3 regions of the Rhodopseudomonas sp. RCAM05734 genome follow, and region 1 is predicted to be linked to each of the others. Evidence: predicted binding sites of a transcription regulator. Region 1 holds the regulator's gene; each other region holds the start of a gene.
What was found. The regulator PhoB, encoded in region 1, activates phosphate uptake and scavenging genes when phosphate is short. The targets are predictions, from matches to a motif close to TGTCATNNANCTGTCAT.
Positions count from the first base shown of each region.

Region 2: ACUXVA_RS05630 (alkaline phosphatase) is a predicted target of PhoB. The motif match lies at 6,112-6,128, and genes of this name have one in related genera.
Region 3: ACUXVA_RS19640 (RNA degradosome polyphosphate kinase) is a predicted target of PhoB. The motif match lies at 3,452-3,468, and genes of this name have one in related genera.

Region 1 covers NZ_CP199742.1:946,276-956,094, reverse strand. Annotated here, with positions in the region: gene pstA (phosphate ABC transporter permease PstA) at 1-407, shown strand, start outside; gene pstB (phosphate ABC transporter ATP-binding protein PstB) at 404-1,228, shown strand; gene phoU (phosphate signaling complex protein PhoU) at 1,254-1,970, shown strand; gene phoB (phosphate regulon transcriptional regulator PhoB) at 1,983-2,687, shown strand; gene ACUXVA_RS04680 (GcrA family cell cycle regulator) at 2,854-3,363, opposite strand; gene ACUXVA_RS04675 (aspartate aminotransferase family protein) at 3,877-5,094, shown strand; gene argF (ornithine carbamoyltransferase) at 5,091-6,017, shown strand; gene ACUXVA_RS04665 (Hsp33 family molecular chaperone) at 6,369-7,373, shown strand; gene apaG (Co2+/Mg2+ efflux protein ApaG) at 8,378-8,770, opposite strand; gene ACUXVA_RS04655 (OpgC domain-containing protein) at 9,001-9,819, shown strand, end outside.
Region 2 covers NZ_CP199742.1:1,141,807-1,151,625, forward strand. Annotated here, with positions in the region: gene ACUXVA_RS05600 (ABC transporter ATP-binding protein/permease) at 1-356, shown strand, start outside; gene ACUXVA_RS05605 (VOC family protein) at 420-806, shown strand; gene ACUXVA_RS05610 (MAPEG family protein) at 807-1,181, opposite strand; gene ACUXVA_RS05615 (pyridoxamine 5'-phosphate oxidase family protein) at 1,303-1,788, shown strand; gene ACUXVA_RS05620 (hypothetical protein) at 1,788-2,009, shown strand; gene ACUXVA_RS05625 (OmpA family protein) at 3,172-4,173, shown strand; gene ACUXVA_RS05630 (alkaline phosphatase) at 4,297-6,057, opposite strand; partial or broken gene argG (argininosuccinate synthase) at 6,294-7,630, opposite strand; gene ACUXVA_RS05640 (phosphatase PAP2 family protein) at 7,715-8,521, opposite strand; gene ACUXVA_RS05645 (hypothetical protein) at 8,605-9,081, opposite strand; gene rlmN (23S rRNA (adenine(2503)-C(2))-methyltransferase RlmN) at 9,221-9,819, opposite strand, start outside.
Region 3 covers NZ_CP199742.1:4,156,419-4,166,237, reverse strand. Annotated here, with positions in the region: gene ppx (exopolyphosphatase) at 1-1,166, opposite strand, end outside; gene ACUXVA_RS19640 (RNA degradosome polyphosphate kinase) at 1,179-3,380, opposite strand; partial or broken gene ACUXVA_RS19635 (chromosomal replication initiator DnaA) at 3,526-4,204, opposite strand; gene ACUXVA_RS19630 (CDP-alcohol phosphatidyltransferase family protein) at 4,245-4,790, opposite strand; gene purM (phosphoribosylformylglycinamidine cyclo-ligase) at 4,959-6,032, shown strand; gene purN (phosphoribosylglycinamide formyltransferase) at 6,040-6,693, shown strand; gene ACUXVA_RS19615 (hypothetical protein) at 6,790-7,173, shown strand; gene ACUXVA_RS19610 (cold-shock protein) at 7,302-7,505, opposite strand; gene ACUXVA_RS19605 (autotransporter outer membrane beta-barrel domain-containing protein) at 7,983-9,164, shown strand; partial or broken gene ACUXVA_RS19600 (TerC family protein) at 9,175-9,819, opposite strand, start outside.

The sequences.
Region 1 (9,819 bases):
TGATCGTCATCCCCGTGGTGGTGCGCACCACCGAGGACATGCTCGGCCTGGTGCCCAACCCACTGCGCGAGGCGGCCTCGGCGCTCGGCCTGCCGCGCTCGCTGGTGATCCGCCGCATCGCCTATCGTGCGGCCCGCGCCGGCCTCATCACCGGCGTACTGCTGGCGACGGCCCGCGTCGCCGGCGAAACGGCACCGCTGCTGTTCACCGCGCTGAGCAACCAGTTCTTCAGCCTGGATCTCACCAAGACCATGGCCAACCTGCCTGTGACCATCAACAACTTCGTGCAAAGCCCCTACGAATACTGGAAGCAGCTCGCCTGGAGCGGCGCCCTGATCATTACCTTGACCGTACTTGCCCTGAACATTGGTGCACGCATTCTCGGCGCCGAGAGGACAACCAAATGAGTGAGCTTTCGATTTCCACCAGCGTTCCCGGCGTTGCAGTGCCGCCCTCGGCGGTGCAGGGCGACGAGCGGCCCAAGGTCAGCGTGCGCGACCTCAATTTCTATTACGGCGAGCATCACGCGCTGAAGCATATCAACCTCAACCTGATCGCCAACAAGGTCACGGCCTTCATCGGCCCGTCGGGCTGCGGCAAGTCGACCCTGCTGCGCATCTTCAACCGCATGTACGACCTCTACCCCGGCCAGCGCGCCGAGGGCCAGGTCATGCTCGACAGCCAGAACGTGCTCGACCCCAAGCTCGACCTCAATCTGCTGCGCGCCCGGGTCGGCATGGTGTTCCAGAAGCCGACCCCGTTCCCGATGACCATCTACGAGAACATCGCCTTCGGCGTGCGCCTGTACGAGAAGATCTCCAAGTCGGAGATGGACGGCCGGGTCGAGAAGGCGCTGCGCGGCGGCGCGCTGTGGAACGAGGTCAAGGACAAGCTCAACGCCTCCGGGCTCAGCCTGTCCGGCGGCCAGCAGCAGCGCCTGTGCATCGCCCGCACCATCGCGGTGCGGCCGGAAGTGATCCTCTTCGACGAGCCGTGTTCGGCGCTGGATCCGATCTCGACGGCGAAGATCGAGGAGCTGATCGACGAGATGAAGGACGAGTACACCATCGCCATCGTCACGCACAACATGCAGCAGGCCGCGCGCGTCTCCGACTCCACGGCCTTCATGTATCTCGGCGAGCTGATCGAGTTCGGTCCCACGAACAAGATCTTTACGTCGCCGACCGATCGTCGCACCCAGGATTACATCACTGGCCGTTTCGGCTGACGCGCATCGCGCGAGAGGATTGATTATGGCTTTTGAACATACGACGAAGGCATTCGACGGCGACCTGCAGGAACTGACCCGGCTCGTCGCCGAGATGGGCGGACTGGCGGAGCGCCAGATCACCGATTCCGTCGACGCGCTGGTCCGGCGCGACGTCGAACTCGGCTTGCGCGTGGTCGCCGCCGATCAGGAAATCGACCAGATGCAGCGCGACATCGAGGAGCGCGCGGTGCTGACCATTGCCCGGCGCCAGCCGATGGCGGTCGACCTGCGCGAGATCGTCGGTGCGATGCGCGTCGCCACCGACGTCGAGCGCATCGGCGACCTCGCCAAGAACATCGGCAAGCGCGTCAACGCGCTCGACAGCGATTTCCATCCGCTGAAGCTGATCCGCGGCCTCGAGCACATGACCAATCTGGTGCAGTCGCAGGTCAAGGCCGTGCTCGACGCCTATGCCGCGCACGATCTGCCCGCAGCAATGGCGGTGTGGAAGGGCGACGAGGAGATCGACGCGATCTGCACCTCGCTGTTCCGCGAGCTGCTGACCTACATGATGGAAGACCCGCGCAACATCTCGTTCTGCATCCATCTGATGTTCTGCGCCAAAAACATCGAGCGGATCGGCGATCACGCCACCAATATCGCCGAGACCGTGTTCTACATGATCGAGGGCCAGCAGATCCTCGATAAGCGCCCCAAGGGCGACATGACCAACTTCGCCACTGCTCCCGGCAATACGTAAGGTACACCGCATATGAACGCACGCATTCTGGTGGTTGAGGACGAAGAAGCGCTGACCACGCTGCTGCGTTACAACCTCGACGCCGAAGGCTATGACGTCGAGACGGTGGCGCGCGGCGATGACGCCGATACGAGGCTGAAGGAAAGCGTGCCCGACCTGGTGGTGCTGGACTGGATGCTGCCCGGCCTGTCCGGCATCGAGCTGTGCCGAAGGCTGCGGGCGCGGCCCGAGACCAAGGCGTTGCCGATCATCATGCTCACCGCGCGCGGCGAAGAGAGCGAACGCGTTCGCGGTCTCGCCACCGGCGCCGACGACTACATCGTCAAGCCGTTCTCGGTGCCGGAGCTGCTGGCGCGGGTGAAGGGGCTGTTGCGCCGTGCATCGCCCGAGCGCCTTGCCACCGTGCTGGCGTTCGGCGACATCGAACTCGACCGCGACAAGCGCCGCGTCGCGCGTTCCGGCCGACCGATCGATCTCGGTCCGACCGAATACCGGCTGCTCGAATTCTTTCTGGAGCATCCCGGCCGGGTGTTCAGCCGCGAGCAGTTGCTCGACAGCGTCTGGGGGCGCGATATCTACATCGACGAGCGCACCGTGGACGTTCACATCGGCCGCTTGCGCAAGCTGCTCAATCCCGGCGGCGAGCAGGACCCGATCCGCACCGTCCGCGGCGCCGGCTACGCGCTGGATGACCGCTTCGACAAGGCGGCGGAGTAGTTTCTTCGGAGATTTTCGGTGTTCCCCGGACGCGGTGCACTGCGCCGCGTGAGCGGCGTGGTGCGCCGCAGATCCGGGGTCCCGGTTGTTTGCTGGAAAGAAGAAATCGGGATCCCGGATCTGCGGAGCGGCATAAAGGATGCCGCACCGCGTCCGGGAAACCAGACTACCTGATCGGCTTCGGTGCCTGCCGACGGCGGTCGCTTGCCGGCTGGTAGGCGATGCGCGAGTGGTGCGCGCAATAGGGCAGGCTCTGCAGGGCCTTGCCGCCGCAGAAGTAGAATTCCGGATTGCTGGGATCGCCGATCGGCCAGTGGCAGGTCGCCTCGTTGAGCTGCAGCAGGCTCAGCCGCTGCGCCATCGGCACCACATTGTCATAGGTGACCGGATCCGGCTCGACTTCGACTTCGAAGGCGTGGGCCAGCGCGGTGTTGCCGCGGGCCACCGGACGCGTAACCCGCATCATGTGCTGGGCCGGACGCGCCTTGCGCGGACGCGGCGCCGCCGAGGTCGGGCTCTTGGCACGGCCGGACAGGCCGAGGCGGTGGACTTTGCCGATAACCGCGTTGCGCGTCACATTGCCGAGCTCTGCGGCGATCTGGCTGGCCGACAGGCCGCCTTCCCAGAGCTTCTTCAGTTGCTCGACGCGATCGTCGGTCCAGGTTATTACCGTCATCGCACTCTTCCCTTCGTGTCGCGCCGGCCGATGTCAGGCAGCGCAGCGACTCCAGCGTCACAAAAATCCCTGCAGTCCGAATCCCTTAGCGCTCGCCGGGCGCAAAAATTGCGACCGGACGTTTACGCCGAACACTGGACCGTAGTGGAACACAATCGCGCACGATATGTCGTACCCGATAGATCAGAAGCTACAATATGCCGTGACTCTGGCGCAAGAGTCAGGCATCGCGCGTCCACATCCTTGTGCTTGCAAAACAGAGAAATCGGTTTTTTGTGCGATTCTGTCATCAGGGAAACGCACCCGGACTCCAATAGTTGCCTCGATCGTCGGGGCCGTCACCGGAATACTACGGGGTTTCCGCGGTGCGCCGAGGTTGACAGCCACCGCCGTCACCATAGAATAATGCCCACGTGCCGCCTGGAAAGGCGGCACGTTTCGTTTCCGGGGTAGGTTGTCCGATCTCGCACAGGCGCGTTCGCCCAGTCACCCGAAGTTCCGATCGGATTGGTTATGACCAAGAGCGCAAGCACGTCTCATTTGCTGCCGGTATTTGCCAGGGCGGATCTCGCCTTCACCTCGGGCGAGGGCGTCTGGCTGACCGCGATCAACGGCGAGCGCTATCTCGACTTCACCAGCGGCGTCGCGGTGAATTCGCTCGGTCACTGCCATCCGCATCTGGTCGCCGCCCTGCAGGAGCAGGCCACCAAGCTCTGGCACATGTCGAACCTGTTCAAGAGCCCGGACGGCGAGCGTCTCGCCGCGCGTCTGTGCGAAGAGAGCTTTTCCGACTACGTGTTCTTCGCCAATTCCGGCGCCGAGGCGATGGAATGCGCGATCAAGATGGCGCGCCACTATCATTTCTCCAAGGGCCAGCCCGAGCGAACCCGCATCATCACGTTTGAAGGCGCGTTCCACGGCCGTACCCTCGGAACGCTCGCCGCCACCGGCGCTGCAAAATATCTCGAAGGCTACGGCAAGCCGCTCGAGGGTTTCGACCAGATGCCGTTCGGCGACATCGAGGCCGTCAAGAAGGCCGTCGGTCCCAACACCGCCGCCATCCTGATCGAGCCGCTGCAAGGCGAAGGTGGCGTCCGCGCGCCGTCGCATGCGTTCGTCCGGGCATTGCGCGAGCTTTGCGACGAGAGCGGCATCCTGCTGATCTTCGACGAGGTGCAGACCGGCATGGGCCGCACCGGGTCGCTGTTCGCCCATCAGCGATTTGGCGTCACGCCGGACATCATGTCGCTGGCCAAGGCGCTCGGCGGCGGCTTTCCGATCGGCGCCTGCCTGGCCACCGCGGAAGCTGCGGCCGGCATGGCACCGGGCTCACACGGCTCCACCTTCGGCGGCAATCCGCTGGCGGTGGCTGCGGCCAATGCGGTGATGGACGTGATGCTGAAGCCGGGCTTCTTCGATCATGTCAACCGGATGTCGCTGCTGTTCAAGCAGAAGCTGGCGTCGGCGGTCGATAGCTTCCCCTCGGTGATTTCCGAAGTGCGCGGCGAAGGCCTGCTCATCGGCCTCAAGGCGGTGGTGCCGTCGGGCGATCTGGTGGCAGCTTTGCGTGACGCAAAACTGCTGACGGTCGGCGCCGGCGAAAACGTGGTGCGCTTCCTGCCGCCGCTGATCGTCAACGAGGCTGAAATCGAGGAGGCCATCCAGCGCCTCGAGACCGCCTGTGTCGCGCTGTCACCGTCTGCCGCGCAGCAGCAGGGAGCCGCGTCATGACCAAAGCGCTGCGGCATTTCCTCGACCTCAACGAGGTGCCCACCACGGAACTGCGAAAGATTCTCGATGCCAGCGTTGCCATCAAGGCGAAGCTGAAGAGCAGCGACAAGCGTGACCGGCCGCTCGAGAACAAGACCCTGGCGATGATCTTCGAGAAGCCCTCGACCCGCACCCGTGTGTCGTTCGAGGTCGGCATGCGTCAGCTCGGCGGCGAGGTGGTGATGCTGACCGGCGCGGAAATGCAGCTCGGCCGCGGCGAGACCATCGCCGACACCGCGCGCGTGCTGTCGCGCTTCGTCGACATCATCATGATCCGCATCCTCAGCCATGACTCGCTGCTTGAGTTGGCCGAATTTGCCACCGTGCCGGTGATCAACGGCCTGACCCGGAAGTCGCACCCCTGCCAGGTGATGGCCGACGTCATGACCTTCGAGGAGCATCGCGGGCCGATCAAGGGCCGCACCATCGCCTGGACCGGCGACGACAACAACGTGCTGATGTCGTGGGCGCACGCGGCGGAGCGCTTCCAGTTCAGGCTCAACGTGGCGACGCCGCCGGAGCTCGCGCCGAAGAAGCCGTTCCGCGACTGGATCAAGGCGACCAACGCGCCGATCGTGCTCGGCACCGATCCCGACGCCGCGGTGCGCGACGCCGACTGCGTGGTCACCGACACCTGGTTCTCGATGGGCGACAAGGACGGCGAGACCCGCCACAACCTGCTGAAGCCCTACCAGGTCAATGCACGGCTGATGGGCCTGGCGAAGCCCGATGCCATCTTCATGCACTGCTTACCGGCGCATCGCGGCGACGAGGTCACCGACGAGGTGATCGACGGCCCGCAGTCGGTGGTGTTCGACGAAGCCGAAAACCGCCTCCACGCCCAGAAGGGCATCCTGGCCTGGTGCCTCAACGCGGTGGCGTAAGGCGAAGCTACAGCCGATCTAGTTGTTTGCCGGTGCGGTTCTATCGTCCCCTCTCCCCCGCGCGCGGCGCAGCCGCGCGAAGGTGGGAGAGGGTGGCATAGGCGGCCTTCGGCCGCCGTTTTTCGAAATAACGCCGATGCGAAGCATCGGCTATACGAAGTCCGCGACGGGAGAGGGGGCGACGCCGCACACTCTGCAGAAGCGGCCCCCTCTCCCGGCCGCGCTGGCGCGCGTCCACCCTCTCCCGCCTGCGCAGCTGCGCTGCTTGGGGGAGAGGGGAAGGAAGAGACGCGCCACTTTTTCCCGCCGCAAAACCTTTCGATCCGGCCCCATCGCCCCCAAATAGGCTCCATGACCTCACAATCCCCCGAATCCCGAATCCTCGTTGATCCCCCCGTCCGAGCGCCTTCCGCGGTGCCGATCGATGACGCGGTGCTGCCGTTCGAGGTGTCGCCGCTCGATCTGCGCGGCCGGCTGACCAGGCTCGGCCCCGCGCTCGACGAGTTGCTCGACAAGCACGATTACCCCGCACCGGTCGCAAAGCTGCTCGGCGAGGCGATCGTGCTGACCACGCTGCTTGGTTCCGCACTGAAATTCGACGGCCGCTTCATCCTGCAGACCCAGACCGATGGTCCGGTGTCGCTGATGATCGTCGACTTCCAGGCGCCGGATCGCATCCGCGCCTATGCGCGCTTCGATGCCGAGAAACTGGTGCCCGGCCTCACCACCGGGCAATTGCTCGGTAAAGGCCACATGGCGATGACCGTCGACCAGGGGCCGGATATGAGCCGCTATCAGGGCCTGGTGGCGCTCGACGGCGGCAACCTCGAAGACGCCGCACACGAATATTTTGCGCGCTCGGAGCAGATCCCGACCCGCGTGCGGCTCGCCGTCGGCGAGGAATGGCGGACCGGCGAGAACGGACCGATGCATCGCTGGCGCGCCGGCGGCATGCTGCTGCAGTTCCTGCCGAAGGCGCCGGAGCGCGCGCAGCGCGATATCTCCGGTGGCGATGCGCCGGAGGGCGTCGAGCTCGACGTGCCGCCGGAGGATGACGCCTGGCTGGAAGGCCAGTCGTTGATCGCGACGGTGGAAGATATCGAGCTGATCGATCCCGACCTGTCGGGCGAGCGGCTGCTGTTCCGCCTGTTCAACGAGCGCGGCGTCCGCGTGTTCTCGTCGCTGCCGCTGCGGGCGAAGTGCTCGTGCTCGCGCGAGGCGGTGTCGGCGATGCTCAACAACTTCGCGCCGCAGGACCGCGCCGACATGGTCAAGGACGACAAGGTCGTGGTGACCTGCGAGTTCTGCAGCTCGGTCTACGAGTTCACCCCCGCCGAGGCCGGCGTCGAGTCGTAGTCGCCGCCATCCGGAAGCGCCATCCGCCGTTGTCGCCGGGACGGGCCGGAGCCCTTGTTCCCGTGGAGGCGACCTTCGTTTCCCGGGCGCGCAGCATCGCCGACAGTGCTGCTGAGCAGACCCGGGACCCGGATTCTTGGTGTCACCAAGCTGGGCCTCGGATCTGCGGTGCGCCACGCCGTGCTTGCGCGGCGCAGTGCACCGCGTCCGGGGAACGGCCCGAACTCGAATTGCGATATTTTTTCCTAACATCCTCTTGACGATCATCAGTGTAGGTTTATAATCCAGTGCATCCTGTCCCACCGAGAGGGGCGTATCGCGTCGTCACGGACGCGGGAGGGGATGCGGTGGACGCGGCAGCGTCAGGCGCGGAATTCGGTTCAGGGCTCGCCAGAATGGCCAGTGAGAACCGGAGGAAGCGCAGACGACAGCGCTGGCGCGGACGGCAAAAGCGTGAGGTCTCGATGCCCCGCGTGGCATCAAGCCCCTCCGGAGAGCCCTGGCCTACCGGGCAGGGACACATCCTCAGGAGGGCGCGACGGCGACGAAAAACCGGGTCGGCCGCCGGAGAGCAATGCCATAAGCCGTTAACACCATCGCGCGCGGAACGCCGGATCAGTCCGGTGTGACCGTGGCAAGCCTTGTGCGCTTTCTATCACTGCGCACAAGCCCATGGGTGCATCGGGCACCCGGCGTTCCGCGCGCCTTCTCGCTTCGGGAAGGCGGGAATGCAGCACACCCCGGACGCGCCAGCGTCGCGGGACTGCGAACATATGGCTGTTTGACAATTGAATCTGAGAGCAGAGCGGTCTCGTGTCCCGGGCGCGCTGCAGCGAAGGCGATGCGCAGCATCGCCGCCACGTTGCGGCGCAGAACTGGGACCGTCCGAGGCGCCGGCGTTCGTGACGGCCCCGGATCTGCGGCGCACCACGTCGCCAAAAGGCGGCGCGCTGCACCGCGTCCGGGGCACGTGAGCCCGGAGCGTTGCACTGCATCCGGAGACGCTAATTCAGCACGCGCTTGTGGTCGGGGCTGTCGAGGGAGAAGGCGGGGACGTCGATTTCGAACGGCTCGCCGGTGTCGGTGACCATCTGGTAGCTGCCGGCCATGAAGCCGGAGGCCGTCGGCAGCGGCACGCCGGAGGTGTATTCGAAGCGTTCGCCGGGGGCGAGCACCGGCTGTTCGCCGACCACGCCCTCGCCGCGCACCTCTTCCATCCGCCCGGCGGCGTCGGTGATGACCCAGTGCCGGGTCTTCAACTGCACGGTTTCGGCGCCGGAATTGGTGATCACCACGGTGTAGGACCAGAAAAAACGGTGCTTTTCCGCCGACGAACGTTCCGGCTGGAAGTTCGGCTCGACGGTGACTTCGATCTGGCGGGTCACGGCGCGATACATGGCATGTCATCGTCCAAAATGCGGTCCAATCATAGCGAAAACCGCGCGACGGTCCAAATCGGCGGTTGGGACGGCAATGATCGACGTTTCAACATAGTTCCACGCTACCGCTCGCTGCGGCGACTTGGCTCCGGGCCGCGCCACGGCCGCAATTTTCTTGCAACTCACGGGCCGATCCCCTCTGTCTAGGGGGCCGACCCCACGATTCCCGATTGTCCGAGCGCCGCCGAATGAGCACCGTCGTCGATCACATCACCGGCCCGCCGCGACCGGATGCGAGCCAGGACCGCGCCGCAGCGGCAGCGCCGGCGCTTGCAGGCGGGGCACCCCGGCCCATGCCGGTCGCGGCCGGCGAACGCGAGCTGCGCCTCGACCTGTTTCGCGGGCTGGCGCTGTGGCTGATCTTCATCGATCACCTGCCGCCGAACATCCTGACCTGGTTCACCATCCGCAACTACGGCTTCAGCGACGCCACCGAGATTTTTATCTTCATCTCCGGCTACACGGCAGCATTCGTCTATGGCCGCGCCATGCTGGAGCAGGGCGTGCTGGTGGCCAGCGCGCGCATCCTGAAGCGGGTCTGGCAGATCTATGTCGCCCACGTCTTCCTGTTCACGATCTTCCTCGCCGAGATTTCCTACGTGGCGACCAGCTTCGAGAACCCGCTTTATTCCGAAGAAATGGGCATCCTCGATTTCCTCAAGCAGCCCGACGTGACTATCGTCCAGGCGCTGTTGCTGAAATTTCGTCCGGTGAACATGGACGTGTTGCCGTTATACATTGTGCTGATGCTGTTTCTGCCGCCGATCCTTTGGCTGATGCTGCGCCGTGCGGACCTCACGCTGGCGTTGTCCGTGGCGCTTTATGCAATCACCTGGGAGTTCGACCTGTACCTGTCGGCCTATCCGAACGGCGTCTGGGCGTTCAATCCCTACGCCTGGCAATTGCTGTTCGTGTTCGGGGCCTGGTGCGCGCTCGGCGGCGCCAAACGCATGCAGCACTTGCTGAAGTCGCCCATTACCATGTGGATTTCGGTGGCCTATCTGCTG
Region 2 (9,819 bases), 200 kb from region 1:
AAGACGCGCCATGGGACCAGACCCTGTCCGGCGGCGAGAAGCAGCGACTGGCCTTCGCACGGCTGTTCCTGCACAGCCCCGATATCATCGTGCTGGACGAGGCGACCTCGGCGCTCGACGCCAAGAGCCAGGACAAGATGATGGAGCTGCTCACCGAGGAACTGCCCAACGCGACCGTGGTCTCCGTGGCCCATCGCGAAGAGCTCGAAGTCTTCCACAGTCGCAAGATCGTGCTGGAACGTCGCAAGGGCGGCGCCAAGCTCGTCAGCGACATCGAGCTGGTGCCGCGCAAAAGCAAGCGGAAGCTGCTCGGCCGGTTTCTGCGGGGCCGCAAGGCACCGACGAAGGCCGCGTGATTGCCGTTGTCTGTGGGGCGGGAATCGACTTAGGATTTCGGTTCAGAAGCGAGGTGGTTGCTGATGCTCGACCATATCGGTTTTTCGGTTTCCGACTACGAGCGTGCCAAGGAATTCTACGTCCGTGCGCTGGCGCCGCTGGGCTATGGCGTGGCCATGGAAGTCACCGAAGAGGAAACCGGCGACTATGCCGCCGCGGGCTTTGGCGCCAATGGCAAGCCGGATTTCTGGATCAGCGGTCAGGGCGCGATCAACATTCCCGTGCACATCGCCCTTGTCGCCAAGGATCGCGCCACGGTCGATGCGTTCTATCAAGCCGCGATGGCTGCGGGCGGCACCGACAACGGCCCGCCCGGCATCCGCGCCCATTATCATCCGAACTACTACGGCGCCTTCGTGCGCGATCCCGACGGCCATAACATCGAAGCCGTCTGCCACGCGCCGGCGTAGCTACTTGAACGCCGGCAGCACGAAGATCGCGATGTTGACGAACAGCGCTCCGGCATAGGCCATCGAGCGCAGGCTGGGCTTGTCCGCGACATAAAGCAGCCCGTGGGCAACGCGGAAGGCGATGTACAGCACCGCGAGCCAGTCCACCACGCCCGGGCTGGCGCCGAAGCTTAGCGCCGCCATCACCGCCACGGCGAAGAACGGAAAATTCTCGTAGGCATTCTGGTGCGCGGCATAAGCGCGGCGCTTGGCGCCGTCGAGCCGGTCCGCGTCGTCGCGCGGCGCGTTGTTGTCACGCGATCCCGATTTGGCATAGCCGACCCAGACCAGCGGCAGCAGCGCCGCAATCAAAATACACCAATAGGCAACCGGCATTGCACCCTCCCCTGCTTCATCCATGTGATGCGAGGTTCCTTGATCGCTGTCAAACGATGTTCGCGGAACCTCGTCGCCGCCGCGCCGTTATGCCTCCGACCGTCACAGGAGAATGCACATCATGGCCACCGACACCGCCGCCGACATCGACCGTACCTGGGAGTTGATGAAGAAGATTGGCTTCGCCATGCTGGTAACCCATGACGGCGACAAGTTGCGTGCCCGACCGATGGCCGCGCATGTGGATCGCGACGCCAACACCATCTATTTCCTGACCGATGCCCGTCGTCACAAAGACGAGGAGATTGCACGCAATCCCAACATCAATCTGTCCTTTGCGGACGCTAGTGACCAGAAGTATGTCTCGGTCACCGGCACCGCCGAAGTCTCCAATGACCGGGCCAAGATAAAAGAGCTGTTCTCGATGCCGGCAAAAGCCTGGTGGGACAGCGCCGAAGATCCCAACATCCGCGTGCTCAAGGTCACCCCTGACGATGCGGAGTTCTGGGATTCGCCGGGCTCGGCAATCAGCTATGTGAAGATGGCGGCGGCGGCTGTCACCGGCACGCGGCCGGACATCGGGACCAACCGCAAGGTTGCGATCTGATGGTCGGCCCGGTCGAGGACCCGCCCATCCAACCTGGCAAGCCGACGGAGCCGCCGCAGGAACAGCCGCCGGGAAATCCGCGACCCGAAATTCCTCCTCCGGTCCGCGAGCCCGGCGAGCCGCAACTGCCGGACGAATTGCCGGGCTATCAGCCTGAGGAAATTCCGGAGCGCGGACCCGACATCAATCCCGGGCCGCCCGAGCAACCCGCGACGATGTAGTTCGGCATGACAAGCGACGGCCTGAATGCGCAATGAACGAAGCGCATTCGGGCCGTTGTCATATCAGAAATAAAAGCTGACCGCGTCGGATGGGGTGCCACACTGCGGCCTTACCATTGTCAGTTGATTGCTCGCTGCGCCGGTGTGCGACCACCAGCGCTCGTTAGAATTTTCCAGAGGACTTCAGTTCATCATGACAAAAATTCGCCTCGTACTACTGGCCACGACAGCGCTCAGCGTTGCGTCGTTCGCAGCACCCGCTTTGCATGCGACGCAAACCGATGCATCGTTTGTAGTTGCACAGGCCGCGCCACCGGCACCCGAGGGAGAGCCGAAAGGTGAACCGAAGGCACCTCCGAAAGCCCCGCCGGCTGCAGCACCGCGTCCTGCTGCTCCTCCGGCTGCTGCGCCGCCGCGCCCTGCCGAGGCACCGCGTCCCGCACCACCGGCAGCCGAACGTCCGCCTGCGCCTGCCGCTGCGCCGGAACGCCCCAAACCGCCAGCGGCCGAGCCGCCGCGTCCTCCTGCGCCGCCGGCCGCCGAGCGCCCCGCACCGACGCCTCCGGCTGCGGAGCGTCCGCGCCCGGTGACACCGCCCGCCGCACCCGAACGTCCAGCTCCGCCCGCCGCGGCGCCCAAACCTGCGACGCCAACGCCACCCGCTGCACCGACGCCGCCCGCCGCACGGCAGACCCCGGCTGCAGTCGCGCCTGCTGCCAAGCCTGAAGCTCCTGGTGCCAAACCAGCAGCCCCCGCTCCCGCCGCCGCTGCGCCCGAACCCGATCGCCCCGCACCTGGTGCCGGCCGCCCCGGACGTCCCGGTGAGCCAGAGTCCGGTCGCCCCGAGCGCGACCGCAACGGCCCGCGCGGTCCTGCAGGGCCGAATGGCGCAGCCGCACCTGCTCCCGGCACGCCGGCGGCAACCGCTCCCGGCACCCCTCCCGCGGCTCCTGCAGCGCCGAACGCTGCCCCGCCAGCGCCGGCTGCTCGTACGCCTGGTGCGCCGGCGACCGCTCCAGGTGCGGCAGCTCCTGCAGCACCCAGCGCCGTTGCGCCCGGTGCCGCAGCGCCGGCCGCGGTAGCACCCGCCGCGCCTGCCGCAGGGGCGCCCGCCGCCGATCCCAGCTTCCAGCAGCGCCGCGAGCTGCAGAAACAGTCGACGTTGCCGCCCGGCGCACCGGTAGCGCCCGTTGCACCGCCCGCCGCAGCGCCGATCCCGGCGGCGCCCCCGCCGGCCCAGGCACTGGCTCCGATCGCGCCGGGTGCTCAGGCTCCAGGTCCGCGCAACATCACCGAATTCCGCGGCCAGCGTGTCGAGCGTCGCGAGGGCGGACGTACGGTGTTCACCGAACCCGGTCGCATCATCGTGCAGGATCCGAACGGGCAGTCGTTCATCCGGCACGACGAGATGGATCGCTTCCGCTACGGCGCACGCGATATTCGCGTCGAGCGCGACGGCGCCGATTCCCGCACGATCGTGATCCGTCCGGATGGATCGCAGATCATCACCGTCACCGGCCGCGACGGCCAGCTGCTGCGCCGCATCCGCCGCGACGACCGGGGCCGCGAGGTGATCATCATCGACAACACCTATCGCGATCCCCAGGCGATCGGTGGCTTCTATGTCGACCTGCCGCCGCCGGTGATCCGCATCCCGCGCGACCGCTACATCGTGGAGTCGGAAGATGCATCGCCGGAGCTCATCTACGACACCATGCTGGCGCCGCCGGTGGAACGCGTGCCACGACGCTTCTCGCTGGACGAGATTCGCTACAGCCCGTCGGTGCGGCAGCTGATGCCGTCGATCGACCTCGACACCATCAACTTCGCAACCGGGTCGTGGGATATCGCCCCCGACCAGGCGGCCAAGTTGCAGGCCATCGCGGACGGCCTCAACAAGGCGATCTCGCGCAATCCGAAGGAGGTCTTCCTGATCGAAGGTCACACCGACGCGGTCGGCTCGGACGTCGACAACCTGTCGCTCTCTGACCGTCGCGCCCAGGCCGCCGCCGAATTGCTGACCCGGCAGTTCCAGGTGCCCGAAGAGAACCTGACGTCGCAGGGCTATGGCGAGCAGTATCTGAAGGTGCCGACGGACGGCCCGGAACGCCGCAACCGCCGCGTCACCATCCGCCGCATCACGCCGCTGCTAAACGGCGGATAGGCGTCATTGCCGCCGCCGCCGGCCGGCATCGCGCCGCCACGCTGATCGGCTGGATTAAGAAAATGGCCGGGAGCAATCCCGGCCATTTTTATTTTGATAGTTGAAAGGCAGAGCCGGAAAAAGTCAGCGCTTCTCCGCCAGCCCCAGCGCATCGGCGATCACGCGAAACACCTCGGTATTATCCATCGATCCATGCACGCGATCGCTGCCCGGTCCGGTCGCGGTGAGGATGACGTCCTCGCCGGAATGCACGCTGGCATTCATCATCGCCGGCAGGTTGCCGAGTCGTAGCACCGCACCGGGCACATCCTTGTATTTCGCATTGGCCTTGAAGCTGCCGGGCGTGTCGCCCTTCTCGGTGGGCTCGTTGGGATTGTCGAGCTTGGGACGCAGCGTCTCGTAGTGATCGGGGATGCTCGCCGAGAAGATCGCCAAGCGGCGGCTGACGTCGACCCGCGAAGGATAACCGTCAGCGTCGGGAGCGGGATAGTTCGGGAAGCCGGCCTTTTCGTAGACGCCGACGCGCTCGCGCAGCGGCGTGTTGGGCAGCGCAGCCATGTCATCATTGACGGTGCCGACCAGGCTGTTCGGATGGTTGTGATCGGCGACCACCAGGATCAGCGTATCCTCGCCGCGCGCGGTCGACCAGTCGCGCGCCAGCCGCACAGCATTGTCGAGCATGATGGTGTCATAGACCGCGCGCTCCATGTCGAGGGCATGGGCATATTTGTCGATCAGGCCGGATTCGACCATCAGGAAGAAGCCGTTGTCGTTACGCGACAGGATGTTCAGCGCGCCCTGCAATTGCTCGGTAAGATCCGGCTGTTCCGGATTTTTCCTGACCCCACCGCCTTTCAGGAACTTGCGGTCGAGCACGCCGTCCATGTTGCCCGGCGCGAACAGGCCAAGCAGTTTGCGCGTGTCGGGTTTCGCCGCCAGCGCGTTGAGTTCGGGCGCGGTCGCCGCGAACGGATAGCCGGCGTCGCGGAATTTCGCGATGTAGTCGAGGTCATCCTTGCGCTTCGAGGCATCGTTGGCCTGCGGCAGGAAGTTCGCCGCGCCGCCGCCCATCAGCACATCCGGCTTCGCGGCGAAGAACTGCTCGACGATCTGGTCGTAGGCAGCGCGGCGGCGGGTATGCGCCACCATGGCCGCCGGCGTGGCGTCCTCGATCTCGGTGTTGGTGACGATGCCGATGGCCATGTCGCGCTGCCGGCGGATCACGCTGGTGATGGTCTCGACGCGCGGATCGTCGAACGGGTTGGCGGTGCGGTCCGCATAGACGCCCATCGCGTTGACCGCGGTCTTGTGGCCGGTGGCATAGGCGCAGGCCGCATTGGCAGAATCGGTGATGATCGAATCCGATCCTGCCGTCGCCACGAAAGCCATGTGCGGCATGTCGTCGATGGCCAGCTTGCCGAGGCTCTTGCCCTCGCTGATGCCCTTCGACAGCAGCCGCGCGCCGATGCGGTGCGCCGGCGACAGGCCGTCGCCGATGAACAGGATGACGTTCTTCGCCTTGCGGACGCCGGTGCCGTACACGTTCCAGGCGATGGAGCGGCTGGTCGTGCCGTCGCTGACCTCGATCGTGTAGGCCCCGGGCTTGCTCAGCGCGACGTCGCGCAGCAGCAGCGCCGACTGTTCCTTACCATCCTCGCGCGCGATGTAGGTCGCAGCCTTGCCGAACGCGGTGGCAACGTCTGCGCCGTTGACGGTGACCTTGATATTCCCGGCGTCGACCGGTCCGGGGAATTCCACCTTGAAGTCGAAAGTCGCGCCGGCAAGGATATCGGCGCGGTCTATCGGATAGATGGTCTGCGCGGCGAGCTGCGAAGCGCTGGACAGCAGCAGGGCAAACGCTGCGGCGGCAACGGGATACTTCATGATGGAGGCCTCAAGCGCCCGTCACGGGCGGGTGGCCTCCATTACGACGGCCGGATAACGGGTCAATGACGGAGCTGGAGTCAGTTCGCGGTGGTCGTTCCCCGGACGCGATGCACTGCGCCGCGTCTTCGCGGCGTGGTGCGCCGCAGATCCGGGGTCCAGCTTGCTGCAAGAAAAGATGGGTCCCGGATCTGCGGAGCGGCACTTCGCGCCGCACCGCGTCCGGGACACGATCCTCAGCTCTTGTCGTTATCCAGCTTCGGGATGCTGGAGCCCTCGCCGGCGCTCAGCAGGCCGGCCTTGGCGTAAAGGTCCAGCTTGGCGCGGGTGTCGCTGATGTCGAGGTTGCGCATGGTGAGCTGGCCGATGCGGTCGCCCGGCGTGAACGGCGCGTCCTCGACCTTTTCCATGCTGAGCCGCTCCGGCGCATAGGTCAGGTTCGGGCTCTCGGTGTTGAGCAGCGAATAGTCGTTGCCGCGGCGCAGTTCGAGCGTGACTTCGCCGGTGATGGCGCGCGCGACCCAGCGCTGCGCGGTCTCGCGCAGCATCAGGGCCTGCGAGTCGAACCAGCGACCCTGATACAGCAGCCGTCCGAGCTTCATCCCGCTCATGCGGTACTGCTCGATGGTGTCTTCGTTGTGGATGCCGGTGACGAGGCGCTCATAGGCGATGTGCAGCAGCGCCATGCCCGGCGCTTCGTAGATGCCGCGGCTCTTGGCCTCGATGATCCGGTTCTCGATCTGGTCGCTCATGCCAAGGCCGTGACGGCCGCCGATCGCGTTGGCCTCGAGGAACAGAGCGACGGGATCGGCGAAGGTCTGGCCGTTCAGCGCCACGGGCTGGCCTTCGACAAACCGCACCGTGACGCGCTCGGCCTTGACGACGCAATCGTCGCGCCAGAACGGCACGCCCATGATCGGCTTGACGATCTGGATGCCGGTGTTGAGGTGTTCGAGATCCTTGGCCTCGTGCGTGGCGCCAAGCAGGTTGCTGTCGGTCGAATAGGCCTTTTCGGCGGACATCTTGTAGGCGAAGCCGTGGGCGGTCATGAACGCCGACATTTCGGCGCGACCGCCCAGCTCGTCGATGAACTGGTCGTCGAGCCAGGGCTTGTAGATCTTCAGGTCCGGATTGGTCAGCAGGCCGTAGCGGTAGAAGCGCTCGATATCGTTGCCCTTGTAGGTCGAGCCGTCGCCCCAGATATTGACGCCGTCTTCCTTCATGGCCGAGACCAGCATGGTGCCGGTCACCGCGCGGCCCAGCGGCGTGGTGTTGAAATAGGCGATGCCACCGGTCGAGACGTGGAAGGCGCCGGCCTGGATGGCGGCGATACCTTCATGAACCGGCTGCGAGCGGCAATCCACCAAGCGGGCCTTCTCGGCGCCGAACTCCATGGCCTTGCGCGGAATCTCGTCGTAGTCGGCCTCGTCGGGCTGGCCGAGGTTCGCGGTATAGGCGAAGACGCGAGCGCCCTTCTGCTTCATCCACAGCAGCGCGGCGGACGTATCGAGCCCGCCGGAGAAGGCGATACCGACGTTTTTTCCTGGGGCAGGCTCTTCAAGATCGTGATCATCGAACGTCCAATCGGGGCAATTTCTGCCGCCAGCGATAGCCCGGCCAGGCAAAGCGCGTCAACGCGGCATCGCAAGCGGCCTGCTCAATCGTGATGCTGCTCGGTGATCCGGTCGACGAAGGACGGCTTGGAGGGCCTGCGGCCACCCAGCAGGCGCCGCCGCCAGGCATAGCTTGGCCAGGCCAGCTTGGTCAGTTCGGCATCGATGCCCTCATCCGTCAATCTTGTAGAGGGCCAGCGGTAGATGTAACCGTGGATCAGCCAGATCACCAGGAAGGTCACCAGCCCGGCAATCGCCACGTCGGTGAAGAAATGCCCGCCGAACGCCACTCTGAGGCCACTGGTCACCGCGCCGAACGCTGCGGCGGCCACATAGGCCACCGGCCGCCAGGCGGGTGGCGTCAGGGCGGCGGGCGCGAAGGTCCAGAATGCGGTGGCGCCCTCGCCCGAGAAGAACGAACAGTTGCGGCCGCATTCGCCGGTCGGATCCCACCACGCCTTGAACTGCCACGGACCGCTGAATTCGCTCACCATCACCGGCCGCGGCCGGCCCCAGTGGCTCTTGAAGGTCAGGTTGGTGAGGATGCCGGCAGCGAGGATGATGGTGACCAGCAGGAACATGACGGTGCGGCCGGGGACCAGCAGCTTGCGATTCGGCCAGATCAGCTTGACGAGCAAAGCGACGATGGACGGCAGAACGAAGGCCCAGCAGATCCACATGGCTGCATCGCGCGCGAATGCGGCCAGCGCATCGGATTTCAGCGGAAATGACTTGGTGGCGGGGTCGTAGAACAGCGCCGCCAGCTTCAGGTCGAGTTCCGGATGGAGCCCGAAGGTCAGTCCGACGACGAGGCAAAGCCCAAGCGCAATGAAGAGTCCGGTCCGGTTCATGGCGGGCGGTTTAGCCGACGAGGGTGCAGATGAAAAGGCTGCGAAATGTCATCCTTCGAGGCCGTCGCACCTGCGGCGGCGCCTCAGGATGAGGGCGGGGCTGGCGGCTGCGGCAAAACGCCCCTCGGCTGCCGCCAGCGGCCGGCATTGCGACCGGCGATCACCCAGTAGATCAGGCCACCAACGATGCTGGCCCCCGTCATCACTTCGAGGTGACGGCGAACGATGCCGTCGAAATGCAGTGTCGCGGGATCGAAGGGGATCAGGCCGAGATAGCAGGCAAGACCCACCACCGCGCCGCCGATCGCATAAGCCAGCGCGCTGCGCACGTCGAAGGCCTCGGTGATGACAACGATCACCAGCGCCGGCAGCAGCGCAAATCCGCTGACGAAGATAAAGCCGAAGCCGAGCAGAACATTGAGCGCGTCGGGATCGAAGCCGCCGGTGTCGAGTGCGCTCATTTCCGGAAATAGGATCGCACAGACGACAATGCCGCCGGCCACGAGGCAGGCGGCAAGGAAGCCGAACAGGACGACGAACAACCGGCCGATCAGGGACATTGTAATCTCTTCTTCGCCGCATCATGTGCTGGCCCCTCACCCTGAGGAGGCGCATTTTGCGCCGTCTCGAAGGGCGAGGGCAGTTCATCCTCATGGTTCGAGACGCGCGAAGTCGCGCTCCTCACCATGAGGTTCTGCATCAGTCCGTCATCGCCATGGCGCGCAATGCGGCGCGCTCGCGTGCCGAGAGCTTTTCGGTCTCCGACTTCGGCTGCCCGCAGGCGGCGAGAATGTCGCGGCCGCGCGGGGTGCGCACCGGCGAGGAGTAGCCAGCGTTGAAGACGTATTCGGAAAACTTCTCGATCTGGTCCCAGTCCGAGCACTCGTATTTGGTGCCAGGCCACGGGTTGAACGGGATCAGGTTGATCTTGGCGTGGATGCCCTTCAGCATCTTCACCAGCAGCTTGGCATCGTCGAGCGAATCGTTGACGCCCTTCAGCATCACATACTCGAAGGTGATGCGCCGCGCATTGGAGGCGCCGGGATAGTCGCGGCAGGCCTGCAGCAGTTCCGCCAGCGGATATTTCTTGTTGATCGGCACCAGCTCGTTGCGCAACTCGTCGCGCACCGCGTGCAGCGAGATCGCCAGCATCACGCCGATCTCGTCGCCGGTGCGGAAAATGTTCGGCACCACGCCGGAGGTCGACAGAGTGATCCGGCGGCGCGAGATGCCGATGCCTTCATTGTCGGAGACGATCAGCAGCGCGTCGCGCACCGCGTCGAAATTGTACAGCGGCT
Region 3 (9,819 bases), 3.2 Mb from region 1:
CCGAAATTGCCGTTGGTGATCAGACTTAATGCCTGCTCGCCGCGGTGATCCGGATGCGCGCGCCAGCCAGTGTCCGACAACAAGCACGCGACATGGCGCAACCGCTTGTCTTCCGGCGTTTCCTTGAGGCGCGCGACCCTGACGAAGCGATCGGTCCAGCTTTTCAATTCCTCGGCATGCCGCGCCGACCGTGACAGCAGCACGTTCATAGCCTGCGCAGCGCAGACCAGCCCGTCCTGCACACGTTGGGCGGGGGGCAACATTTCGTAGAGCAGGCCCTCGCGCACGCCATAGGTGGAAAACACGATGGTCTTCGGCTGCGCCGTCAGAATCAGATGTTCGAGCACCAGCGCCGCATAGACCAGCAGCGGCTGCCGGGCTTCGGCGATGGATTCGAGATTGGCGAGCATGTTGGCGGTCGCCAGCCGGCGCACGCGCCGCACAAAACTGAGCGCATCCGCTGCCGGTATGGAATAGCCGTGCATCACCTTCAGCGAGTATCCGCTCTGGATGATGTGCAATCGCGCCAGCGCGCGCCAGGTGCCGCCGACCGCATAGAAATTGCGCCCGCGAGCGGCTGTCAGCTGCGTGACGCCGATCAGCGCAGACTTGACGATCTTCTCGGCACGTTTCGGCGACTTCTGCGAGGCGTCCTGCAGCGCCAGGCTGCCGAGCGGCAGCGTGATGCCGGTTCGTACGGCATTGCCTTTCACATCGATCAGTTCGAGCGATCCGCCGCCGAGGTCGCCGACGATACCGTTCGGCTTGTGGATGCCCGAGATCACACCCAGCGCCGACAGCTTCGCCTCGCGCGGACCGGAAATGATCTGGATCTCACAGCCGCAGATCTTCTCCGCCGCGACGATGAAGTCGGGCCCGTTCTTGGCATCGCGCGCTGCGGCGGTGGCGATGGCATAGACACGCCCCACCTTCATGACCTTGCAGAGTGCGCGAAACCGGCGCAGCGCCGTCAATGCCTTGCCGACCGCATCGGCGGCCAGCAGACCCGTGGTCTGCACTTCACGGCCGAGGCCGCACAGTGCCTTTTCGTTGAACAGCGTAACCAGGCTTCGGGTCAGCGATTCATAGACGACGAGTCGCACCGAGTTGGAGCCAATGTCGATCACCGCGACACTGGCTTCGCGTTTGCGTGCGCGGATTGTCACCGAGCGGATTCCTTACGACGACTGCTGACGCTCGGCTTTGCGCGTGAGGCGGCGCGGCGAGGATTCTTTGAGCGATTTGCCACGGCCAGACAGACTTGGATGCGTCATGAAGTAACTATGTACGTTGAAGGGTTCCTCACCCTTCGCGGCCTTCATACGCGTTGACGACCCGTCCGGCAACAACTGCCAGCTCTGCTCGTTATCCTTCAGGTTCGCCACCATGATTTGCTCGAGAACCTGTTGATGAACGGTAGGATTTTGCAGCGGGCACAGGATCTCGACGCGGCGGTCGAGGTTGCGCGGCATCATGTCGGCCGAGGAGATATAGACCGCAGCCTTGGCGCTCGGCAGGCCGTGGCCCATGCCGAAGCAATAGACGCGGCCGTGTTCGAGGAACCGGCCGATGATCGACTTGACGCGGATGTTCTCCGACAGGCCTGGCACGCCGGGCCGCAAGCAGCAGATGCCGCGCACGATCAGCTCAACCGTGACCCCGGCGTTGGAAGCGTCGTACAGCGCGTCGATGATGTCGGGATCGACCAGTGAATTCATCTTCAGCCAGATCGCACCCGGCTTGCCGGCGCGCGCGAAGGCGGCCTCGCCCTGGATGTGCTCAATCATCCGCTTGCGCAGCGTCAGCGGCGACACCGCCATCTTCTCGATGTCGCTCGGTTCGGCATAGCCTGTGATGTAGTTGAACACCCGCGCCGCGTCGCGGCCGATGGTCGGATCGGACGTGAAGTAGGACAGGTCGGTGTAGATGCGCGCGGTGACCGGGTGGTAGTTGCCGGTCCCGGTGTGGACGTAAGTGGCCAACGTGCCGCCCTCGCGGCGGACCACCAGCGACAGCTTGGCGTGGGTCTTTAACTCAAGGAAGCCATAGACCACCTGAACGCCGGCGCGTTCGAGATCGCGCGCCCATTTGATGTTGGCCTCCTCGTCGAAGCGTGCCCGCAATTCGACCAGCGCAGTGACCGACTTGCCGGCCTCCGCGGCTTCCACCAGCGTGCGCACGATCGGCGAGTTGTTCGAGGTGCGATAGAGCGTCTGCTTGATCGCCACCACGTCGGGATCGCGCGCCGCCTGCTGCAGGAACTGGACCACCACGTCGAAGGACTCGTAGGGGTGGTGAACGACGAGGTCCTTCTGCCGGATCGCGGCAAAGATGTCGCCGCCGTGGTCGCGGACCCGCTCCGGATGGCGCGGGACGTAGGGCACGAATTCCAGGTCGGAACGGTCGAGGCGCGTCAGTTGCGACAACTCGTTCATGGCCAGCACGCCGTCGACCAGCAGGATCTCGTCATCGCTGGTGGACAGCGCGCGCTGCACGAAGGCGCGCAGTTCGGCGGGCATCGTGGCTTCGATTTCCAGCCGGATCACCGATCCCCGGCGCCGCCGCTTCAGCGCGGTCTCGAACAGCCGCACCAGATCCTCGGCCTCTTCTTCCACTTCCAGTTCGCTGTCGCGGATGATGCGGAAGGCGCCTTGCCCCTTGACCACATAGCCGGGGAAAAGCCGGCCGATGAACAGGCCGGTGGCCTGCTCCAGCGTGATCAGGCGGGCCGCACTGTCTTTCCCGGTGCTGGGCAGCCTGATGAAACGGTCGATCTTGCCGGGCATGCGGATCAGCGCATTCATCGGCTTGCCGTCAGCGACGCGCGCCAGGTGCAGCGCGATAGTGAAGCCGAGGCTGGGGATGAACGGGAACGGATGCGCCGGGTCGATCGCCAGCGGCGTCAGCAGCGGAAAAATGTTGTGGAGAAAATGGTCCTCGATCCAGGTCCGCTCCGCCTTGGTGGCGTCCTTGCCATCGAGCAGCACGATGCCGACATCGGCCAGCATGCTGCGCTGGTCGCGCCAGATCGCCTGCTGATCGATGGCCAGCTTCGACACCGCCTCGTTGATCAGCGCCAGCCGCTCCGCCGGAGTCAGGCCGTCCGGGCTGCGCTCGGTGATGCCCTCGCGGACCTGGGCCTTGAGGCCGGCGACGCGGACCATGAAAAACTCGTCGAGATTGTTCGCGGAGATCGACAGGAAGCGCACCCGCTCCAGCGCGGGATGGCCGGGATTGACGGATTCCTCGAGCACCCGGCGGTTGAAGTGCAGCCAGGACAGCTCGCGATTGATGAAGCGCTCAGGCCCCGAAGCAATTACCGCAACAGGTTGGGGTTCGCCATTTTTTTCTTCAATAACAATATCTTGCGTCGATTCCATAACGTTTCGATCCATCCCGATTCCGGTCGTATTGGCGCGCTGGCAATCGGCCCGAACCATGTGCGAACCACATGACACTTCGATGACATTGATGAACTTGCCAGCGACGCCGTCAAGCGCGGCATCGCGCTCCTGGGAGGCTAAGTCAGGCGTCGCGCAGCAGTTCCGCGGCCAATGCGCGCGTCACCGGACGGCCCCGCCGCAACGCCTCGGTATCGAGCAATTCGACCGCCTGTCGGGCTGCGGCAAAAGATCGCTCGATCCGGCTGGCGAGATAACTCACCACGGTTTCGTCCACGGTCAGTTGCCGGTCGGCGCAAAACTTGACGATGAGTGCACGCAGCAGTTGATCGTCGGGCGGCATCAGATTGATTACCGGCACCGCGCGCAGGCGCGAGCGCAGGTCGCGCAGTTCGATCGGCAGTGCGGCCGGGGCGACCCGCGCGGTGATCAGCACGAAGGCTTCGTCTTCGCGCGCAAGATTCAGTAGGTGAAACAGCGCGCGCTCATCCAAAGTGGCAACGTCGAGATCCTCCACCACCAGCGCGCCGGTGGCGAGAGCTCCGGGCACGGAAGCGGCGGTCAGGGCATGGGCGCCGGTCGAGCGGGCACCGGCCTCTTCCGCCCAGATCGCCGCGAGATGGCTCTTCCCGGAGCCTTCGGGGCCGACCAGCAGCATCACGCGGTTCGGCCAGTCCGGCCAGCTCGTCGATCAGGCCGAGCGCAGCCGCATTGGCCGGGCCCTCAAGAAAATTGTCGCGGGACAGGCTTTCCGCATGGGGCAGCGCGAACGCCAGCCGTCGAGGTTGTACGCGGCCTGTCACACAGTCACTCCATGCCTGACGGCCTGCCCGGTCAGGGCGATCAGCGGGTTGGCTCGATCGTGCTCATATGCCGCATCCACTCGACCAGATAGAGGGACACCGAAAGCAAGGTCAAGACCGTCACAAAACCCATTAGAATCAAATCGTAAGGGGACGATTTGAAGCCAAATCCGAGGGCCGCGAGAACCAAGGCGGCGAATGCCACCTGGGCCACCGTATTGAGCTTCGACACCATCAGCGGCTTCATCGGGATCGGCTTGCCGAACAACCATGACACAATCACGGCGCCGACGATCATGATATCGCGCGACACCACCAGAATGACGATCCAGCGCGGCACCGCGCCCCAGATGCCCAAAGCGACATAGATGGAAACCAGCAGCGCCTTGTCGGCGAGCGGATCGAGCAGCGCGCCCAGATCGCTTGCCATATTGAAGCGCTTGGCAAGAAATCCGTCCACGGCATCGCTGACCCCGGCAATCACGAATATTGCGAATGCGATTTCCATCTGGCTGGAGGCGATTGCCCAGACGATGACCGGCACCAGCAGAATGCGGCCGAGCGTAATAATGTTTGGAATACTCAACGTGGGCTTCCCGGCTCGGTCTGTTTCGCAATCCGGGCTTTGGCGGCCCTGACCGGCTGACGCTGTACATAGTCCATACCGGGCCTGCTTGCGAGCCATTGCACGCGACCGGAATCCGACGTAACCAGCCGAAATTACACCGTTTTGCTTAATGCCAGGAAACCGGCCATGACCGACCCGAAAAAAGGCCTCACCTACGCGGATGCGGGCGTCGATATCGATGCCGGCAACCGGCTGGTCGACCTCATCAAGCCGATGGTCCGCGCCACCGCGCGCGCCGGCGCGGATTCCGAGATCGGCGGCTTTGGCGGCCTGTTCGATCTCAAGGCGGCCGGCTTCAAGGATCCGGTCCTGGTCGCGGCCACCGACGGCGTCGGCACCAAGGTCAAGATCGCCATCGAAGCCGGCGTGCATGACGGGATCGGCATCGACCTGGTCGCCATGTCGGTCAACGACCTCGTCGTCCAGGGCGCCGAGCCGCTGTTCTTTCTCGACTACTTTGCCTGCGGCAAGCTCGATCCGGAGGCCGTCGCAGCGGTCATCGCCGGCGTGGCCGAAGGCTGCCGGGAGTCCGGCTGCGCATTGATCGGTGGCGAGACCGCCGAGATGCCCGGGCTCTACAAGGACGGCGACTACGACCTCGCCGGCTTTGCCGTGGGCGCCGCCGAGCGCGGCACGCTGTTGCCGACCAAAGACATTGCCGCCGGTGACGCCGTCATCGGCCTCGCCTCCTCCGGCGTGCATTCCAACGGCTTCTCGCTGGTGCGCAAGATCGTCGAGAACTCCGGCCTCGCTTATTCCGCGCAAGCGCCGTTCCTGCCGATCATGACCCTGGGCGGTGCGCTGCTGACCCCGACCCGGCTCTACGTCAAATCCTGCCTGCGCGCGATCCGCGAGACCGGCGCCGTCAAGGGCCTCGCCCACATCACCGGCGGCGGCTTCACCGACAATATCCCGCGCGTGCTGCCTAAGGACCTCGGCGTCCGCATCGACTTGAACGCGCTCACCGTGCTGCCCGTGTTCAAGTGGCTGGCCGAACAAGGCGGCATCGCCGAACTCGAACTGCTGCGGACCTTCAACTGCGGCATCGGCATGATCGCCATCGTCAAGCCCGACGCCGTGCAGGCGGTGATGGACATCCTCCGCGAGGGCGGCGAAGTCGTGACGCTGCTCGGCGAAGTCATTGCCACCGAGGGCGAGGAGCGCGTGATTTATGACGGGCATCTCGACCTGACCCTGTGAGGCCGTGATGCGCCGCCGCGTCGCTATCCTGATTTCCGGGCGCGGGTCCAATATGACCGCGCTGATCGATGCCGCAAAGGCTGACGGCTTTCCCGCCGAGATCGTCGTCGTGATCTCGAACAAGGCGGATGCGCCCGGCCTGGTCAGCGCCAACGCGCGCGGCATTGCCACGCGGGTGGTCGAGAGCCAGCCCTTCGGCAAGGACCGCGCGGCCTTCGAAACCACCCTGCAGCAAGCCCTGGACGATTGCAGCGTCGACCTGATCTGCCTCGGCGGCTTCATGCGGCTGTTCACTGCCGATTTCGTGCGGCGCTGGTACGGCCGCATGCTGAACATTCACCCGTCGCTGCTGCCGTCCTTCCCCGGCCTCGATCCGCATGGCCAGGCGTTGCGCGCCGGCGTCAAGATCTCCGGTGCCACGGTGCACTTCGTCATTCCGGAAACCGATGCCGGCCCGATCGTGATGCAGGGTGCCGTCGCCGTTGCCGATGACGACACCGCCGATACCCTGGCGGCACGCGTGCTGGCGATCGAGCACCGCATCTATCCGGAAGCACTGAGGTTGCTTGCAAACGGCGATGCCCGGCTCGATGGCGATCTGTGCAAGACCGTCGGGAGCGTCAGCCTTGCCGGCACGATGATATCGCCGGCCATTGTCTAGGTCGGCCCGCGCGCGCATGCGACAATTGCCAAGCGATCCCGGCGATTGCATAGTTGATAACAACGAATTGCCTGATGGCACTTAAGGGAATGAACAATGGCTGACGCCGATCTGGATGTCGTAATCCGGAACATTGCGAAACAACAGAACAAGAGCCTCATGGCAGCCGTGAAAAGCCGGCGCGATCGCTTCACGGCGCTCGCTACCAAGGCAAAGGACAAGGACGCCAGGGAACGCTTCAAGCAGATCGCCAAGACGACGATGGAGCACGGCACCGCCGCCGCCAGACGGCTGCTGATGTCCGCCGACAACGCGGCCGACAGCTACGCGCGGTCGGTGCGACTCGCCGCCGAAGCCGCCTCGGTGCAGAAGCTCGCTCCAGCCAAGCCGGAGGTTGTCCCGAAAAAGGCGGTTGCCCCGAAGAACAAGAAACCCGCCAAGAAATCTGCCAAGAAGGCGGCGAAGAAGACAAAAGCCTGATCGCGCAATTCGGGCGCTCGCTGTATCGCGGGTACTTGAACATTGCCCGAAAATGAAAAACCCCGGCTTGCGCCGGGGATCGCATCACATTCGATCGCCTTGCCGTGGTTTGCGCGGATCGTGACGAGTTACGAGACTTTCAGATTTTCAGCGGACGACTTGCCGCGGTTTTCGACAAGATCATATTCCACGACCTGATTTTCGTTGAGGGTGCTGAGCCCAGCGCGCTCGACGGCGGAGATATGGACGAACACATCCTTGTCCCCCGCATTCGGCTTGATGAACCCATAACCCTTGGTCGGGTTGAACCACTTGACGGTGCCCTTTTGCATCGCCGGTCTCCTGGTTGAGCTACAAAAAAGACGCGGCCACGCTCAACGCGTGCCACGCCACAAGCGGCTTTCGGTAGTCTGCTGAATGTCCTTCATCAAACGCACAGTCGAACGGCCTAAATCCGATTGTGCAGGAATTCCAACATGAAATTTGCGCGTTAGCAAGTGGCGACGCCGGCGGCGAAAGCATCGTCACGCCGCGATGCCCGCCTCTGACTCTCCTGCAGCTCTATTGCCGGATCCCGGCGCCGCGTTTGCCGCAGACTCGAACACGCTGCGGCGCTCGGTGCGCAAAAAGTCATATCGCACTGAATTATCTGGCGATTTCCGGAGCGCGACTGTGGCAATCGCAGCACAGCCGATTTCCAATCGCGCCGCACAAGCCTCGTGTACTGCAGCTATCCCGCAGCAATCGCGTATCGTGACGACGAGCCGGTCGACCATCTGCTGTCGGCCCCGGATCCTGGAAGCTCCATCATGCGCAGCACAATACGGAACTCGCAGACTGACAGCTCGGGTGGCAAGTTTGCCCGTGCGTTGGCGCTCGGTTTCGTCATTGGGCTAGGTCTGGCGCCCGCCTCCGCGCTTGCGCAGGGCATTCGACCTCCCCCGCCTGTTGTGACACCGCCAGTCATCGTTCCCGGCACGCCACCGCTCGTCGTCACGCAGCCGGCCATCGTGCCCGTTCCATCTGCAGCCGATAGCAATGCCAGGCTGTCGGCCGGCATCGCGCTCACCGATGTCGGCAGCAATTTCCTGCGACGGCTCGGCAACCAGGCCACCTGGGGCTTCAACAAGGCGCTGCGGACCAATGCCGGCGGCGGCGGTGGCTCCGAAGCCACCGAAGCACCGGGCTTCCGCACCTGGGCAGAGGCCTATGGCGTCACCGCCAATACTGGCGCGGTGGGCGATTTTGTTGGCGACAAGCGCAACACCGCCGGCGGTGTGGTCGGCTTTGGGGCGCGGGTGATGCCAGGCGTGAACCTCGGCCTGTCGGTCGATCAGAGCCGCACCTCCATCGATGTTCCACTGGCACTGCAATCCGCCACCCTCGATCTCACCCAGGTCGGCTTCAACGCGGCGATCGACAAGGGCGTGTGGACCTGGGCGATCGCGCTGGTGCACGGATCCGGCAGGATCGATAGCCGCCGCGACACCGGCCTCGGCTTCGCCACGGCCGGCTACAATGCCCGCATTGACGGCGTGCTCACCGAGCTCAGCTACTTCTGGAGCCTCGGTCAGGGGCGCATCGTGCCGAAGGTGGCGTTCGAATACGTCCATTCCTCGACGGACGCGCTGCAGGAGTTCGGCGGCCTCGACCCGGTCGCGGCGACCGGCGCGACCGCGGAGCGCTCACGCGTGCTGGTCGGCGCGGAAATCGGGCAATACTGGATCGTCGACCAGAAGATTTTCGACCTCTCTGCCTATGGCAAGTTCGTCGACAACGTCTCGCAGCGCTTCAGCCCGGTCACCGTCAGCCTCGGCACCGAGACCATCTCCATCCAGGGCATCGGCGAGAGTCGCTACGGCGCCGATGCCGGCGCGTCGGCATCGCTGAGCCTCACCGGCTCAGCCCGGCTCTACGTCAACTATGACGGCAAGCTTCGCTCAGCCGCGCAGTCCCACCAGGGGACGATCGGCATCGAATTCAAATGGTGAGTGCAGTGGCTTAGGCAGCCTGCTCGGTATGGGCGGTGCGGCTGCGGCGCCAGATCGATCCGACCGCCAGCACCACGACCACGCCCAGCAAGCCACACACCACTTCGCCGCCATGGCCGTTGCCGGCAAATCGCATGGCCAGGCCGAGCTTGGCGAGAATGCCATCGAGACCGGCACCGAGCGGCCCATCGAACATCCGATGCAGCAGCGGCGAGATGGCGGGATCGGTGGCGATGACTTCACCGGCAATCCAGCCCAGCAGTGCCGCGCCGGCCCAGACCAGCAGCGGCAGGCGGGTGAGCAGCGCCATGATCAGCGCCGCGCCGGCAACGATCAGGGGAACGCTGATTGCAAGGCCGAGGATCAGCAAGGGAACGCTGCCATTGGCGGCAGCAGCGACCGCAATGACATTGTCGAGGCTCATGACGATGTCGGCTACGACGACGATCTGCACGGCAGCCCACAAATGGGAGGCAGCATGGACGCCGTCCTCTTCCTCTTCTTCGGGAACCAGAAGCTTGGCGGCAATCACGATCAGGGCGAGCCCCCCACCAGCTTGAGGTAGGGCAATTCCATCAGCGTCGCGACGATGCCGGTGAAAATGATGCGCAGGATGACGGCGGCGGCGGCGCCGAGGATCATGCCCCACATGCGC